Methylosinus trichosporium OB3b: one gene and its partner. The protein of the gene in region 1 interacts with the protein of each later gene in a pairwise test. Links are inferred from orthologs where the notes say so. Each region holds a gene or a part of one and is shown on either strand. Other genes may lie near its edges. The genes, in order: dnaE and dnaQ.

Region 1 (9,081 bases):
CGTGATGCGAGGAGCGGGTCAGCGGCGAGGCGGCGACCATGGCGAAGCCCTTGGCGAAGGCGATCGTGCGCAGCGCGTCGAACTCCGGCGGCGGGACGAATCGGGCCACCGCATGATGCTTGCGGGTCGGTTGCAAATATTGGCCGAGGGTGAGGAAATCGACCTCCGCCACGCGCAGATCGTCCATGACCTGGAGGATCTCGTTGCGCTCCTCCCCGAGCCCGACCATCAGGCCCGATTTGGTGAAGATTGCGGGGTCGAGCTCCTTGACGCGCTGGAGCAGGCGCAGCGAGTGGAAATAGCGGGCGCCCGGCCGCACCGTCACATAGAGCGACGGGACCGTCTCGAGATTGTGATTGAAGACGTCCGGCCGCGCCGCGACGACTTTTTCGAGCGCGCCCGGCTTGCGCAGGAAGTCGGGGGTCAGCACCTCGATCGTGGTGGTCGGACAGGCGGCGCGGATGGCGCGAATGGTCGCGGCGATATGGGCGGCGCCGCCGTCGTCGAGATCGTCGCGGTCGACCGAGGTGACGACGACATGGGCGAGGCCGAGCCGCGCCGTCGCCGCGGCGACCCGCTCGGGCTCGGTCCGATCGAGCGGGCCGGGCAGTCCGGTCGCGACATTGCAGAAGGCGCAGGCGCGCGTGCAGACCGAGCCCATGACGAGGAAGGTCGCGTGCTTCTGCTCCCAGCACTCGCCGATATTGGGACAGGAGGCCTCGCGGCAGACGGTCGAGAGCCCCTGCTCCGCGAGGATGGAATCGGTCGCGCGGAAGGCGGCCGAGCCCGGCGCCTTGACGCGGATCCACTCCGGCTTGCGCAGGATCGGCGCATCCGGTCGATGCGCCTTCTCGGGATGGCGCGCGGGCTTGCGCGGATCGTCGTTCAGCAGGTCGAGGAGGACGGTCATGCAGGTTCCGCGCGATGGTCGATAGTGCGAGCCTGAAGGCTCGCGGTCCAGGGGGCCGCGCTTTGGACCGCGAGCCTTCAGGCTCGCACTCGCCGAAGATAAGCGCGATCCGCTCGGACGAGAAGGGCGCGCGGCCGAACGCCGCTGCGCTCAGTCTTCATGCGATACTTTAACTTCAACAAATTTATGTATTGTTTTCATGTATTTGCACTAAAAACTTAATGTTTTAGATCGCCTTGTCACACATGCTCGACGGCGGTGACGCCGGGGATCGTTTGCAGGGCGCCGGCCATGTCCGGCGACACCGTATAACCGCCCGGCAATTTGATCTCGACCTCGCTCGCCCCACGCTCCAGGGACACGACCAGCGACACCTCGCCCTCGCCGCGCGCGCTCAGCCGCGACTTGATCTTATCCAGCGGCGCGGCGTCGCGCAGGAAGATGCGCAGGCCTTTTTGCGTTTTCGCCACCGCGGCGGCGAGCGGCTCGACCGCGGTGATGCGGGCGCGGACGTCCTCGCCCTCGACGCTCGCGCTCAGCGTCACCATCACGGTCGCGCCCTTCTCGAGCAGGTCGCGATATTGGGTGAGGCCCTCCTGGAACAGGATCGCCTCATATTGCCCGCTGTCGTCCGAGAGCTGGACGATGCCCATTTTCGAGCCCGATTTGGTGCGCCGCTCGGCGCGGTCGAGCACCACGGCGGCGAGCCGCGCCGCCGTCGCGCCGCGCTTGACCGCGGCGGTGAACTCGGCCCAGCGCGTGAGCCGCCGCTTCGCCAGCACGCCGGCGAAGGAGTCGAGCGGATGGCCGGTGAGGAAGAAGCCGGCGGCGTCGAACTCGCGCTTCAACTTCTCCGAAGCGGTCCAGGGCTCGGCCTTGGGCAGCGCCAGCTCCTCGGACGGGCCGCCGCCGAACAGAGCATTTTGGCCGAGCTGGCGGTCCTCGGCGGTGCGGTTGGCGGCGGCGAGGATGGTCTCGATCGCGCCGACGACGCGGGCGCGGTCGCTCTCCATCTCGTCGAAGGCGCCGCAGCAGGCGAGATTCTCCAACACCTTCTTGTTGACCTCGCGCGGATTGATGCGCCGCGCGAAATCGCCGAGGCCGCGGAACGGCTCGTCGCCGCGCGAGCGCACGATCGAGGCCGCCTGCCCCTCGCCGACGCCCTTGACCGCCGAGAGCGCATAGCGGATCGCCAGCGCGCCGTCGGCGCCGGGGGCGACGTCGAAATCGACGCCCGAGCGGCGGATCGAGGGAGGCTCGACGGCGATGCCGAGCCGGCGCGCCTCATTGCGGAATTCGGCGAGCTTATCGGTGTTGCCCTTGTCGAGCGTCATCGAGGCGGCGAGGAACTCGACCGGATAATGCGCCTTGAACCAGGCGGTCTGGAAGGCGATCAGCGCATAGGCCGCCGCATGGCTCTTGTTGAAGCCGTAATCGGCGAATTTCGCGAGCAGATCGAAGATCTCGCTGGCCTTGGCCGGCTCGAGGCCCCGCTCCACCGCGCCGCTGACGAAGCGCTCGCGCTGCGCGTCCATCTCGGCCTTGATCTTCTTGCCCATGGCGCGGCGCAGCAGATCGGCCTCGCCCAGCGAATAGCCGGACAGCACCTGGGCGATCTGCATCACCTGCTCCTGGTAGATGATGACGCCGAACGTCTCCTTTAAGATGTGCTCGATCTTGGGGTGGATATAGTCCGCCTCCTCGTCGCCGAGCTTCACCGCGCAATAGGTCGGGATGTTCGCCATCGGACCCGGCCGATAGAGGGCGACGAGGGCGATGATGTCCTCGAAATGGTCGGCGCGCATGTCGACCAGCGCCTTGCGCATGCCGGCGCTTTCCAGCTGGAACACGCCCACCGTCTCGCCGCGTCCGAGCATTTCGTAGGTCTGGGGGTCCTCGAGCGGAATGGCGGCGAGATCGAAATCCGCAACGCGCCGGCGCACCAGATCGACGGCGGTGGCGAGCACGGTGAGGGTCTTGAGGCCGAGAAAGTCGAATTTGATGAGCCCGGCCTCGTCCGCCCATTTCATATTGAACTGCGTGGCCGGCATGTCGGACTTCGGATCGCGATAGAGCGGAACCAGAGTGTCGAGCGGCCGATCGGCGATGACGACGCCGGCCGCATGGGTCGAGGCGTTGGAATAGAGCCCTTCCAGCGATCCGGCGATCTTGAACAGGCGCGCGACCTTGCCGTCCTCGGCGATGGCCTCGCGCAGCTTCAGCTCGCCGGCGACCGCCTCGGCGAGGCTCACCGGCTTCGCCGGGTTCTGCGGCACCAGCTTAGCGAGCTTGTCGACCTGGCCGAGCGGCATTTCCAGCACGCGGCCGACGCTGCGCAGCACGCCGCGGGCTAGGAAGGAGCCGAAGGTGATGATCTGCGCGACGCGGTCCGCCCCATAGCGGTCGCGGACATATTCGATCACCTCCTCGCGCCGCGACTGGCAGAAGTCGATGTCGAAATCCGGCATCGACATGCGTTCGGGGTTCAGGAAGCGCTCGAAGAAAAGGCCGAAGCGCAGAGGATCGAGATCAGTGATGGTGAGCGCATAGGCGACCAGCGAGCCGGCGCCCGAGCCGCGCCCCGGCCCCACCGGAATCCCCTTCGATTTCGCATATTTGATGAAGTCGGAGACGATAAGGAAGTAGCCGGGGAAGCGCATTTTCTCGATCGTGTCGAGCTCGAAGGCGAGCCGCGCCTCATAGGTCTCGCGCGTCTGGCCGGGCGCCGGCGGATGCGTCGCGAGCCGCGCCTCCAGCCCCTCCTGCGCCTGACGGCGCAACTCGCGCGTCTCGATCACCTCGAGCGCTTCGCCGCCGCCCTCCCCGTCGCGCATGAAGCGCGGCATGATCGGCTTGCGCTTCGTCGCCCGCACGGCGACTCGGCGGGCGATCTCCACCGTCGACGCCGTCGCCTCGGGGAGATCGGCGAAGAGAGCGAGCATCTCCTTGCGCGTCTTGAAATAATGCTGCGGCGAGAGGCGCCGCCGCTCGGCGACGCCGGTCACCGTCCCGTCGGCGATGCAGAGCAGCGCGTCATGGGCCTCGTGATCCTCGGCCGCGGCGAAGAAGGGCTCGTTGGCGGCGACCAGCGGCAGGCCGCGACGGAAGGCGAGATCGAGCAATTGCGGCTCGACGCGGCGCTCGTGATCGAGGCCATGGCGCTGCAATTCGACATAGAGCCGGCCGTCGAACAAAGGCTCCAGCGCCTCGAGCCGGGCGCGCGCCTGTTCCGGCCGGCCGCGGGCGAGCAGCGTGTCGAGGCCGCCCTCGGGGCCGCCGGTGAGCGCGATCAGCTCGCTGCTCGACGCGGACAGCTGCTCCATCGTCACATGCGGCGTCTCGCCCAGCTCCGGCCCGAGCCAGGCGCATGTCGCCAGCCGGATCAGATTGGCGTAGCCGGCCTCGGATTTGGCGATGAGGACGATATTGCCGCGTCCGTCCGCGGTGAGGCTCTGCGTTCCGTCGCCGAAATCGACAGTGAGCTGAATGGCGGGAATGGGCTGCAGGCCGGCCTTGGCGGCCTTTTCGGAAAACTCCAGCGCGCCGAACAGATTATTGCTGTCGGTGATCGCCAGCGCCGGCATCTCGTCCTTCTCGGCGAGGCCGATGAGGCGCGAGATCGTCAGCGCGCCTTCGCGCAGCGAGAAGGCGGTATGCACATGCAGATGGACGAAGCCGACGCCCGCGCTCATTCCCTGCCGCTCCCTTGAAGATAGGACGGCTCATATCGCGCCGCAGCGGAGGGATTGGCAATAATCGAGCGGCGAGCCGCGCCGATTGACCACAGGCTTCGGGCGCCGCCGTGCAAAATGGGAACGCCGAGCAGAACGGATCTGCTCGGCGTTGGGTTCCGAACGCTTCGAGGACGTCGCCGGCTCACTCGGCCGAGGTGTAGACCTTGGACGCGGCCGTCTCGACGGGCTTGAAGGCTTCCTTGGCGAGGCTGGAATAGAGCTCGCCGATCTTGGTCGCCTCGGCGATGAAATCCTCATAGGCGCCCTTGGCGAAGTCCGACTGCAGCTGCAGAGCTTCGTCGATCTTCTTGACGCCGATAAGCTTTTCCGCGAGCAGGCGGCTCTTCTCGAACGACTTTTTCGAATAATCGGTGGCCTCGGCGGCGATCGTCTGCCAGCCCTTGGTGACGGCGGCGGTAGCCGCGGACACCGCCTCGAACTGCTCCTTGCCCAGCTGCTGAACGGTCTCGAAAGTGGCAACCATCGGTGTCGTCCTCGTATCGATCGCGCGGCCCCGCCCCATGGCGAACGATCCGCACGCTCTCAATCACGGGGCCAACCTTATATGCGATGCACAATCGAAGTCAATACGTATGTTGCGATGCAATACCACACGAGGGAAATCATTTCGCCTTAACCCGGGGGTAACCTCATATTCCTAGCATTGTAATCATGTGTCTTTTCGGCAACGCAGCGGCGAGCGGGGCCGAGACCGTGGGCAAAATCAGGATCGCGAGCAAATGACGAACGGCCGATCAATGACGAAAGACGCTGTCGCCGGCCGGCTCATGCAGCGCAAATGGGCCATTTTTCGCTTCGTCGCTCTGGCGGCGCTGCTAGCCGCCGTCGTCTCATCGCCGGCGCAGGCGCGCCGCCATCACCATGGGCGCGGCCATCACACATCGGGCCTGCGGCATGTGTCGCATCATCACGGCGGCGCTCAGCTCGCCCATGCGGTGCGGCGCGGCGCCGGCGGTCCGGCCTTCGCGGCGATCGTCGTCGACGCCAACACCGGCCGCACGCTCTATGGCCGCAGCGAGAACGAGCTGCGCCATCCCGCCTCGATCACCAAGGTGATGACGCTCTATCTGCTGTTCGAGCAGCTGGAGAAGGGCCGGCTGCGTCTCGACTCGCCGCTGGTGATCTCGGCTCATGCGGCCGCGCAATCTCCGACCAAGCTCGGACTTCCCCCCGGCCAGACGATCGACGTCGAGAACGCCATCAAGGCCGTCGTCACCAAATCGGCCAATGACATCGCGGTCGCCATCGCCGAGAACATCGCCGGCGACGAGGACGCGTTCGCGGAGCTGATGACGCGCAAGGCGCATTCGCTGGGCATGACCCGCACGCATTACGCCAACGCCTCGGGCCTGCCCAATGACGCGCAGATCACCACCGCGCGCGATCTTGCTGTGCTGGGGCGGGCGATCCAGGACCGCTTCCCGCACTACTACCGCTATTTCTCGACCTATAGCTTCACCTATCGCGGACAAGCGCACCGCAACCACAATCATCTGCTCGGCCAGATCGAAGGCGTCGACGGCATCAAGACCGGCTACACGCGCGCCTCCGGCTTCAACCTGCTGAGCTCGGTGCGGCGCGGGGGCCGGCATATCGTCGCGGTGGTGCTGGGCGGGACCTCTGGCCCGTCGCGCGACCATATCATGGCCGGCCTCATCGCTCAGCATATCGGCGAGGGCGATCAGGCGCGCACGGCGCGCGCCATCACCGAGAACGAGCCGGCCGCGCCGGCCGAGACCGATGTGGTCGCCGAGGAGGAGGATGCGCCGGCGGCGCAGTCGGAGCGGGCCGCTCCGGTCGTTCGCGCCGCGGCAGTCGCGCCGCTCGCTCTCGCCCCCGCGCCTGCGCCGGTCGTCGTCCCGAGCCCGGAGAAGGACAAGGCCGAGAAGCTCGACAAGATTCGCCCCGCCTTCGTGCCCGGCGGCCAAAAGCGCGCCGAGGCTCCCGCCGAAGCCGCGGCGCCGCACGCGACTCGCCATGAGCGCGCCCATGCGGCCTCGGACGGCTCCACCACGCGCCCGGGACGCCGCGAGGCGATCGCGGCGGCGACGACGCCCCCGGCCGCGCCGCGCCCGCCGGAGCGAGAACTCGCGCGCGACGCCGGCGAGAGCCACAAGGCCGAGGCCGCGCGTCCCGCGCATTCGGGATGGATGATCCAGATCGGCGCCACCGACGACGCCGACAAAGCGCAGGAGCTGCTCTCCCGCGCCCGCGCCCGAGGCGTGCCGCCCTCGGCCAAGGCCTTCACCGAGAAGGTTCACAAAGGAAAGGAGACCCTGTGGCGCGCCCGTTTCGCCGGGCTCGAGGAGAAAAGCGCGGAAGACGCCTGCAAGACGTTGAAGCGCTCTGGATTTTCCTGCTTCGCGACCAAGAACTGACGATTCGAGAACCAAACCCTTTTTCGTAAAAGCGTGACGCGTAAGCTCGAGAGTGACGTTCAATGATGACGCCGCATGAGGACTTCCTTGGCTTCGTTGACCCGGGCCGCGAGATCGGTCGTCCCGCCATGGTCCGGATGAAGCTTCTTCATCAAATCGCGATGCGCCCGCGCAATGTCCTGGCGCGCCGCTCCCTTCTTCAGGCCCAGAATTTCATAGGCCTCATCTTCCGTAATCGTGCCGCTGCGACGGTTTGGTCCGACGCCGCCCGCGTCGGCGCCCCCAGAGTCGCTTCGACCGTCTCCTGTCTGACGCCATCCGGCAAACCGGCGGTCGAAATACACCTCTAGGAGGCGGGCGCCGTCCGGGTCGACGCTGCGGCAGGTGCGGTAGAGCTCCATCAGCGCCGATTTGGTCAAGGCGTCGAGCCGCTTGCCCTCGTCCTTGCCGGCGAGGATGACGCCGCGGACGGCGCCGCTCGCGTGATCGAGCTCCATCTCGATCATCGCCGAGCGCACGCGCGAGACGCCGGGGCCGGTGGTCCCGAAACGCTTCACCCCGCGCGTCAAGGCGCCGATGACGAAGGCTCCGACCGCGATCAGGAACAATCCGGCGTCGATGCGCCCGCGCAGAATGAAGAACAGGCCGAGGGCGATCGCCCCCGCGCCGCCCGCCTGCTTCACCAGCCGCGCCAGCGTCGCCGGCGAGGCGCGGGTGAAGGCGCGAAGCGCGTAGAGTGCAACGACCAATGCGAGAAAACCGATCAGAATGGGCATCGAAGCGCGCTCCTCACCCCATCTGCGCCAACAAGAGCCGGGCCGCTTCCTCGCCGGCGCCGGCGCGACGCTCCAGCGCCGGCCGCCCACCCGCCGCATAGGCCGCGGCGGCGGCGAGAAGCTCGGCGAGACGACGCGGCGCCGAAGCGTCGAAGGCGGCATAGGCGCCGCCCGAGAGCCGCGCGATCTCGCGGAAGACGGCGCCCGCCGTAGCGTCGCCGCCTTCATGGAACATGAAGGCCTTCACCCCGACGAGGCCGAGACGTCCGGCGAGGACGCACAGGCGGTCGGCGTTCTCCTCCATCGCGTCGCCGACGAAGACGAGAGCCCCGACGCGTTTGCCGGCGGCTTCGTCCAGCGTGTGGCGCAGCACCTTCTCGATCTGGGTCTGCCCGCCGCGGCAGGAAATTCTCGCCATCAGAGCTGCGAGCCCCTGCCCGCCGTCGACGAAATGCGACGCCCGGCATTCGCCGAAGCCGCGGAAGAACACGAGCTGCACGCGCAGGCCGCCGAGCGAGGCGGCGGTGTCGAACATGCGGGTCTGGATCGACTGCGCCAGATCCCAGGTCGGCTGGCGGCTCATCGTGGCGTCGAGCGCGAAGATCAGCCGGCCGCAATCCTCCGATGCGTCGACGGCGACGCGCCGGGCCGTTTCTATGAACGCGTCCACCGCCCCCGACCCTGCGGAGCGTGGAAGCTGCGCCTTGCCCTCGTCATCGCTCACGGAAGTTCACGTCGCGTCTCTGAATGTCTATATCAGATCGGGCGAACCTGCGGAATGACAAGAGGCGCGAGCCTCGCCGAGACCTCATCCGCCGGCGCCGCCCGGGGAGGATAGACAAGAACATCTTCTCCGGGAAACGAAAAATCGCGCCGTTTCGAGGGAGTCCGACGCAAGCTATGACCGATCACGCCCCCCTCCTCGTCGCGACCCGCATCGCCGCCCTGCCCGGCGAGCCGAGCGCCGACATTCAATCGTTGATGGCGCGTTTCGCGCGCCGCCTCGCCCAATCCGGCGCGCGCGTCGCCGGCGTCACGCAGACCCGTTCCGTCGATCCTTCGACCGGACGCAGCCGCATCGCGCTGCGCGACGTCGGCAGCGGCGCGCTCGCGGCCATCTCACAGGATCTGGGGCCCGGCTCGGTCGCCTGCAATCTCGATTCGGGCGAGCTGGCGCAGGCCTGCGCGGCGATCGAGCGCGCCGCCGCCGAGGGCCTCGATTTGGCGATCATCAGCAAATTCAGCAAGCAGGAGGCGGCGCG
Region 2 (7,815 bases), 2.3 Mb from region 1 along the record:
CGCGCGGCCGCGGCGAGGTGGGTCCCGGCGCGGCGGCTCGTCGCTCACGGGTCGCCCTCCGCGGCGCGCGGCAGCAGGACGACGAAATCGGCGGGATGGCGAATGCGGCCGGCGCGCGCGCCGGCCTCGTCGCCGGCGCCGAAAAAGAGATCGGCGCGCGCGGCGCCGAGGATCGCCGAGCCGGTGTCCTGCGCGATCGTCAGCCGCGCGAATGTCGCCTCCGGCAGCGCCGCCGAAATCCAGAAAAGCGTCGCATAGGGCCAGATGGAGCGATCGATCGCGATGGAGCGCAGCGGCGTGAGCGGAACGCCGGCGCCGCCGATCGGCCCGATCCGTCGCTGCGGCGACTCGTCGGCGCAAAAGAACACGAAGGAGCGGTTCTCCTGCATCAGCCGCGCGCCGGCCTCGCCCGGCCCCGCGCCCATCGCCCGAATCGCCGCTTTCAGCGCGTCGAGCGACATCACATCGGCGGCGACGATCCCTCGCTCGATCAGCACCCGGCCGATCGACGTATAAGGCCGGCCGTTGCGACCGTCATAAGTGACCGGCAGCTCGCTTCCATCGGCGAAGCGCAGCCGGCCGGAGCCCTGCACCTGCAGCAGAAACAGCTCGACGCGATCGCGCAGGAAGGCGATCGGCCGCAGCGTCGCCGCCTCCGGACCGTCCTCGAGCGCGCGCCGGTCGGGGTAGGGCTCGAGGCCGCCATCGCCGCGTCGCCGCGCGCTGGTGAGAGGCTCGCCATTCTCGCCGGCGATCGGCGCGTCATTGAGGGTGACGAGATCGGCCGGACGCGCCGGAACCGGGACGGCGAATTCGGCGTCCGGCGATCGGCGCGCGGCGATGACCGGCTCGTAATAAGCAGTGACGAAGCCGTTGCCGCGCAGCCTGTGCGGACGAAATGTCTGCTCGAAGAAGCGTCGCGCCGCGTCTTGCGCGCTCGCCGCCTCGGCGTCGGCGAGCGCGGCGCGGCAGACGCGCAGCAGCGCCGCATCGGGCCCGACGCCGGGCCGCAGAACCGCGACCTTGCCGACGAGCGCCTCCGCCGATCGGCGGAACACACGAAACGCCTCGCAGAGATCATCCTCGGCGAAGCCGGCGAGCACGTCGAAAGCGATCGGCTCGAGATCGACGGGCAGGCCCACGCGCGGCTCTAGTGAATGGTTTCGGTCGCGACCAGCTTCCAATTCGGGTCGCGCGAGGAGATGTCACGCGCGAATGTCCACAGATCGGTGATGTCGATCGGGCGTTCGACGTCGCCCTCGATCACCTCTCCCGCGCTGTCGCGGCGCGCCGAGATCAGCTTCACGACGAAACGTATGGCGACCTGCGCCCGGCCGCGCTCGACCTGGGCGTCCTCGACGCTGGCCGTCTCGATCGCGACGACCCGGGCTTCGGCGCTCTCGCCGCGCTGCTCCCGCGCCGCTATGGCCTTGGCGAAGCTGTCATAGACATCATTGGCGAGGAGATTGCGCAACATCTCCCGGTCGCCCTTGGCGAAGGATTCGACCACGAGCTCATAGGCCTTCTTCGCGCCTTCGAGAAAATTCTTCGCGTCGAAACCGCGGTCGGCGGCGGCGAGGGCGTCGAGCCCCGCCCAGCCCTTGCTTCCCGGCTCCGCGAGACCGTCCCAACGGCTCTGATCCTGGGGCGGAGCGGCGAAACCCGTGCTCGCGGGCGGCGGAACGACGCCGAAGCGCCGACCGGGACTCGGAACGCGACCCGCGGCGGAGTTCTCGCGATCGGTTCGGACGCCGAGCACGGACCATAATTTCCATACGACGAAAGCCGCTAGCGCGGCGAGAACGAGGATCGAGGGATCGAAAGCTTCATTGGCCGGCAAAGGGCGTCTCCCGGTCGGAAGGATTGTCGCGTATCATGTCGCAACCCAAATGTCACGAATCAAGCCCCTGCGATCAGGCCGCAAGCTCGCAGGAATCGCATTTTCCTCATCCCCGCGAGGACGGCTCGAGCGCCCTCGACACTCTATCGGGTCGCTCGCCGCGCCCCTCGGGACAGCCGGGCTTCTCGGTCGAACTCGGCCGATCCGCCGAAACGGAGGACGATCGTGAACAAGTCGAAGCTCGTCGCTTACGTGCTGGCGGCCTGGCTCGCCATCGAGATCATCGCTTTCGTCTTCGTCGTGCAGGTGCTCGGCGTCATTGCCGCCGTCATGCTCGGCGTCGGCACGACGCTGCTCGGCCTCGCCGATGTGAAGCGCCTGTTCGTCTATCTGCGCCAGCGCCTCGCGCAGCCGCAAGCGGAGACGGGACGCGGCGCCAATCTGCTCGAGGGCGGCATAGAGGCTTTCGGCAGCCTGCTGCTCATTCTGCCCGGCTTCGCCTCCGATCTCGTCGGCCTCGCTCTGAAGGCGCCCTCTGTGCGCGCGCGCCTCGCCGACCGCCTGCGCGGCAAGGTCGAGGCGACCAAGGGACCGAGAACCATCGATCTTTCGCCGAATGAATGGAAGGCCGTCACCGAGGAAAAGCCGCGCAAGCGCCGGGCTCCGGCGCGCCGCGCGCCGCCGGCCGGAGCGGCGTAGAGGGTTTTCCGTTCGATCGGAGCGCGTTCTCTCCGCGCGCCGATTCCCGTTGTCGCTCGAAAGGAGGCATGTTACGCGGGCGCCGTGGCGAGGGACGATCGGGTTCGCGCCGTTCGGGAGCCGAAATCGGCAAGGAGCTCAACGATGACCGACACGAATGGAAGCGGCGCCGGCGCCGGCCAGGCGGAAGGGCCCGCGCTCAATGTGCTGGTGCAATATGTGAAGGACCTCTCCTTCGAAAACCCCAATGCGCCGCGTTCCCTCGGCCCGCGCGAAGCGGCGCCCGACATCGGCATTCAGGTCAATGTGAACGCCCGCCAGCTCGCGCCCACGGATTTCGAGGTGTCGGTGACGCTCGAGGCCTCGGCCGGCCAGGGCCCCGATCTGATGTTCAAATTCGAGCTCGATTATTGCGGCGTGTTCCGCCTCTTGAACATTCCGCAGGAGCAGATTCATCCCATCGTGATGATCGAATGCCCGCGGCTGCTGTTCCCCTTCCTGCGCCAGATCGTCGCCGACGCGACGCGCAACGGCGGCTTTCCGCCGCTCTACATCGACCCCATCGACTTCATGGCGCTGTATCAGCAGCGCGCCGCGCAATTCGCGGAGCAGCAGCAGCCCCCCGCCAACGCCAATTGAGCGGCGGCGGCCGCGAGCGTCACGCGCCGACGGCGCGAGACGCCTCGGCCTCCGGCTCGGGCGTGAGATAGCGGCTCCAGATCGGCGCCTTGCCGAGCGTCGCGGCGAAGCGCTCATGCGCCGCGATCTCCTCCTCTGCGAGACGCGGCGCGAGCGGCGCGGGGCGGCTGCGCAAGAGATCGGCGCCGAGATCCTGCGCCGCTGCGGCGACCGAGGTCTGCAGCACGAGAGCGGATTGGCGCCCGCCCATCAGCTCGGCATAGACCTCCGCCAGCAGATAGGAATCGAGCAGAGCGCCGTGCTTGTCGCGGCGAGAGGAATCGACGCCATAACGCTGGCACAGCGCGTCCAGCGAATTGGCGGCGCCGGGATGAAGCCGGCGGGCGATCGTCAGAGTGTCGACGACGCGATCAGCCGCGATCGCCTCGAGGCCGAGCATTGCGAGCTCGGCGTTGACGAAGCGCATATCGAATTCGGCGTTATGGGCGACGAGCTGCGCATCGGCGACGAATTCGAGAAAAGCCTCGGCGATCTCGCGAAATTTTTTCTGTCCCGTGAGGAAGGCGGTCGACAGCCCATGCACGCGAAACGCCTCTTCCGGCATGTCGCGCTCGGGATCGAGATAAAAGTGAAAGGTGCGGCCGGTCGGGATCAGATTGGAAATCTCGACGGCGCCGATCTCGACGATGCGATGGCCCTTGGCCGGATCGAGGCCGGTCGTCTCCGTATCGAAGACGATCTCGCGCATGAATGCCTCCTCATCGAAAAAATCACCGCGCCTTCGGCTCGCGCGATTTCAGCTCGCGTAGAATTAGCCGAACCTGCTCGCGAGCGGAATCGACTCCACGATCGGTATGAACAATGAAATCGGCGCGGCGGCGTTTTTCCGCGTCCGGCGTCTGCTTGGCGCGGATGGCGGCGAATTTCTCCTCCGTCATGCCCGGGCGCGCCAGCACCCTCTCGCGCTGAACCTCCTCGGGCGCGGTGACGACGACGACGACATCGACATCGGCGTCGCCGCCGGTCTCGAAGAGAAGCGGAATATCGAACAGCACGAGCGCATCATCGGCGCGGCGGCGCTCCTCGACAAAGGCCGCGCGCTTCTCCAGCACGAGGGGATGCACGATCGCCTCGAGCCGCCGCAGAGCCTGCGCATCGCCGAGCACGCGAGCGGCGAGCGCGGCGCGGTCGACGACGCCGTCGACGAGGATCCCGGGAAACAGCGCTTCGATACGTGCGGCGTCGGGGCCGCTGTAGATCTCATGGACGGCGCGATCCGAATCATAGACGGGGACGCCCTCGGCGCGAAACATGTCGGCGGTGGTGGATTTGCCCATGCCGATGGAGCCGGTGAGGCCGATGGTCAGCATGACGCCTCGCCGAAATCGCGCGCGCTCATGAGAGGAGCGCGCCTTCGCGCCGCAGCGCCTCGAGCAGCGGAGGCAAAGGCAGGCCGAGAATGGTCGAATGGTCGCCTTCGATCCGCTCGAAGAGATGAACGCCGAGACCTTCGATCTGATAGGCGCCGGCGCTCGTCGTGACGCGCGCGCCGACGCTGTCGAGATAGTGACTCAAGAACGTGTCCGAAAACGCGCGCATGGTCAGATCGGCGTGCGCCACCGTCTCGAACAGCAGCGCGCCATCGCGGGCGAGCGCTACCGCCGAATGGAGGCGATGCGTGCGGCCAGCCAGATAGCGCAATTGCGCCGCGGCGGCCTCCCTGTCGGCTGGCTTGCCGAAGCGCCGCCCCTCGCAGCTCGCCAGCTGATCGGCGCCGATGACCAGCGCGCCGGGACGGCGGGCGGAGACGGCCAGCGCCTTCTCGCGCGCGAGCCGCGCCGCGATCTCGTCCGGTCCCCCGCCCTCGGCCGCCACTCGGGCCTCGATGGCGCGCTCGTCGACATCCGCCGGGTCGACGACGAAGACCGCGCCCGTTTGCTGCAAGAGCAGCCGGCGGCCGGCGCTCTGCGACGCGAGCGCCAGCGGCGCGCCCCGGCGCCAAAGAGAGTCCCCGGGCTCGATGGTCACGCGCGCTCCTCGCCGAAAAGGATTCACAGGGCCGAAGGAAAACCCGGCATTGCGGGGATAAGATCGCCCATGGCGCCGGCGGCCTGTGAATAGCTGCGCATATCGATCGCGATCGATCAACAGGCGAGTCGGCAGGGGCGGAAAGAGCCGCCTTGGTCGTGAATGGACGAAACTCTCTGCTATCCTCTCGCCATCCGCAGGGTGGTTCTCGTACAACACGTTGATAATTAAATTTGTTCATGGAATTTTGCACAGGGGTGGACATCCTGCCTACAGCCATGGTCACGGTACGTAGGGTGTGGACAAAAGGTTGATGAAAATTAACCTTCGTGAAGCGAGTGTTAATAAAATCAAAAAAATCTCTTAAAGATTGAATTTTCTTTTTGTGTCGATTTGAGATAGCTCCTCTTTCCGGGATGCGAGGCGCATGCCGAGAGCCCTCGAAACGGAGGCCGAACGACATGGGTGAGGAGAAGCCGCTGATCGCCGTCCTGCGTGGCGAGGCGCTTCCGGTTCCGCCGGTCTGGCTGATGCGCCAGGCGGGACGGTTTCTGCCGGAATATCGCGAGCTGCGCGCCCATGCGGGGAGCTTTCTCGACACCTGCTACAATCCCGAGATCGCGGCGCGGATCACTCTGCAGCCGATCGAGCGCTTCGGCTTCGACGCGGCGATCCTGTTCAGCGACATTCTCGTCGTTCCCGACGCGCTCGGGCAGAAAGTCTCGTTCGAATCCGGCCATGGTCCGAAGCTCGAGCCGATCGGCGAACCGAAGGATCTCGAACGTCTGGCGCCGGTTTTCGACGCCGATCGGCTCGCTCCCGTCTATGAGACTATCGCCCGGGTGAAGCGCGAGCTGCCGGAACGTGTGGCCTTCATCGGCTTTTGCGGCGCGCCCTGGACCGTCGCGAGCTATATGATCGCCGGCGAAGGCACCCCGGATCAGGCGCCGGCGCGGCTCTTCGCCTATCGCCATCCGGAGGCGTTCGGCCGGCTGATCGATCGTCTGGTCGATGCGTCCATCGCCTATCTCACGCGCCAGATCGACGCCGGCGTGGAGGCGCTGCAGATTTTCGACAGCTGGGCCGGCGTGCTGCCGCCGCAGGAATTCGAGCGCTGGGTCGTCTCGCCGTTGCAGCGGATCATCGCCGAGCTGAAGCAGCGCCGCCCCGCTGTTCCGATCATCGCTTTCGTGCGCGGCGCCGGACCGCATCTTCCCGATCTCGCGCAACGGCTCGGCGCCGACGCGCTCGGGCTCGACACTTTTGTCCCGCCGCAATGGGCCGCGCGCGAGGTCTCCGGCGGCGTGGCGTTGCAGGGCAATCTCGATCCGCTCGCGCTCGTCGCCGGCGGTGAGGCGCTCGATCGGCAGACCGACGCCATCCTCGAGGCTTTCGCCGGACGGCCGCATATTTTCAATCTCGGCCATGGCGTGCTGCCGGAAACGCCGCTCGACCATGTCGCCCGTCTGGTCGATCGCATTCGCAACAGGGGATAAGGCGATGTTCTTGTGGATCAAGGCGCTTCATGTGATCGCCATCATCGCCTGGATGGCGGCGCTCCTCTATCTGCCGCGGCTGTTCGTCTATCACGCCGAGGTCGGGACCGGCGCGCAGGCGGAGCTGTTCAAGAAGATGGAGCGGCGGCTCGCACGCTACATCATGGCGCCCGCCATGGGCGTCGCCTGGCTCGCCGGGCTGGCGCTCATTTATTTGGGGGAGTTTCACGGCGCCGGTTGGTTCCACGCCAAGCTCGCTCTGGTCGTGCTGCTCACCGGCGCGCATTTTTATCTCGGCTATCTGACCCGCGTCTTCGCGCGCGACGGCAACACGCGACCGGCGGGTTTCTATCGCGCGATCAACGAGGTGCCGACCGTGCTGATGATCGGGATCGTGATTCTCGTCATCGTGAAGCCCTTCTGAGCGAGCTCCGGCAGGCCGCGCGCTCGCGCGGCCGAAGCTATTGACTTTTTTAATGATTCACAAATTCGTCACGACGCGTTCCCATTCGTGTTGCGTTCTTCGGCGAAACGGATTAATTGCTTGAATCGCTCACCACAGGCAGATCGTCTTCCAGACGACCGCCGGAACTGACCGGCGCTTCGGGACCTTGCTTCCCGCCCTCACCTGCCGCGTCCCACAGCCCCACCTACCGTGAAAATTTCGTCGAGGATTGTCCCACATGGGGGAAATCAAGCTTCAAGACCTGAAGTCAAAATCCGCTGCCGAGCTGCTCGCTTTCGCCGAGGAGCATGAAGTCGAAAATGCTTCGCTCATGCGTCGGCAAGAGCTGCTGTTCGCGATTCTGAAACAATTCGCCGGTCGCGAGGTCGAGATCGTCGGCGAGGGCGTCGTCGAGGTGCTGCAGGACGGCTTCGGCTTCCTGCGCTCGCCGGACGCCAATTATCTTGCCGGGCCGGACGACATCTATGTCTCGCCCTCGCAGATTCGTCGCTTCGGCCTGCGCACCGGCGACACCGTCGAAGGCATGATTCGCAGCCCCAAGGAGGGCGAGCGCTATTTCGCTCTGCTGAAGGTCAACTCGATCAATTTCGAGGACCCGGAGAAGATCCGGCACAAGGTCCCCTTCGACAATCTGACGCCGCTCTATC

What was found.
Region 2: the proteins of dnaE (region 1) and dnaQ interact in binary tests that used the Escherichia coli proteins (3 or more experiments, as listed by UniProt). The link is inferred for Methylosinus trichosporium OB3b from one-to-one orthologs.

Annotation. Positions count from the first base shown.
Region 1 is NZ_CP023737.1:347,142-356,222, forward strand. The notes cover bases 950-4,994. They hold dnaE (DNA polymerase III subunit alpha), read right to left. Parts: upstream 4,603-4,994; coding sequence 1,150-4,602; downstream 950-1,149. Other genes in these bases: CQW49_RS01720 (phasin family protein), read right to left, coding at 4,787-4,994. In the rest of the region: lipA (lipoyl synthase), read right to left, coding at 1-910; more of CQW49_RS01720, read right to left, coding at 4,995-5,128; CQW49_RS01725 (D-alanyl-D-alanine carboxypeptidase), read left to right, coding at 5,403-7,043; CQW49_RS01730 (DnaJ domain-containing protein), read right to left, coding at 7,103-7,819; CQW49_RS01735 (hypothetical protein), read right to left, coding at 7,833-8,543; CQW49_RS01740 (DUF2478 domain-containing protein), read left to right, coding at 8,720-9,081. UniProt on the Escherichia coli protein: DNA polymerase III is a complex, multichain enzyme responsible for most of the replicative synthesis in bacteria. This DNA polymerase also exhibits 3' to 5' exonuclease activity. The alpha chain is the DNA polymerase catalytic subunit.
Region 2 is NZ_CP023737.1:2,666,193-2,674,007, reverse strand. The notes cover bases 2,063-4,841. They hold dnaQ (DNA polymerase III subunit epsilon), read right to left. Parts: upstream 3,927-4,841; coding sequence 3,198-3,926; downstream 2,063-3,197. Other genes in these bases: CQW49_RS12825 (Maf family protein), read right to left, coding at 4,574-4,841; coaE (dephospho-CoA kinase), read right to left, coding at 3,949-4,548; secB (protein-export chaperone SecB), read left to right, coding at 2,684-3,178; CQW49_RS12845 (FxsA family protein), read left to right, coding at 2,066-2,539. Also shown: CQW49_RS12860 (Smr/MutS family protein), read right to left, coding at 1-48; mltA (murein transglycosylase A), read right to left, coding at 45-1,142; CQW49_RS12850 (Tim44/TimA family putative adaptor protein), read right to left, coding at 1,151-1,840; more of CQW49_RS12825, read right to left, coding at 4,842-5,206; hemE (uroporphyrinogen decarboxylase), read left to right, coding at 5,668-6,702; protoporphyrinogen oxidase HemJ, read left to right, coding at 6,707-7,126; transcription termination factor Rho, read left to right, coding at 7,386-7,815. UniProt on the Escherichia coli protein: DNA polymerase III is a complex, multichain enzyme responsible for most of the replicative synthesis in bacteria. The epsilon subunit contain the editing function and is a proofreading 3'-5' exonuclease.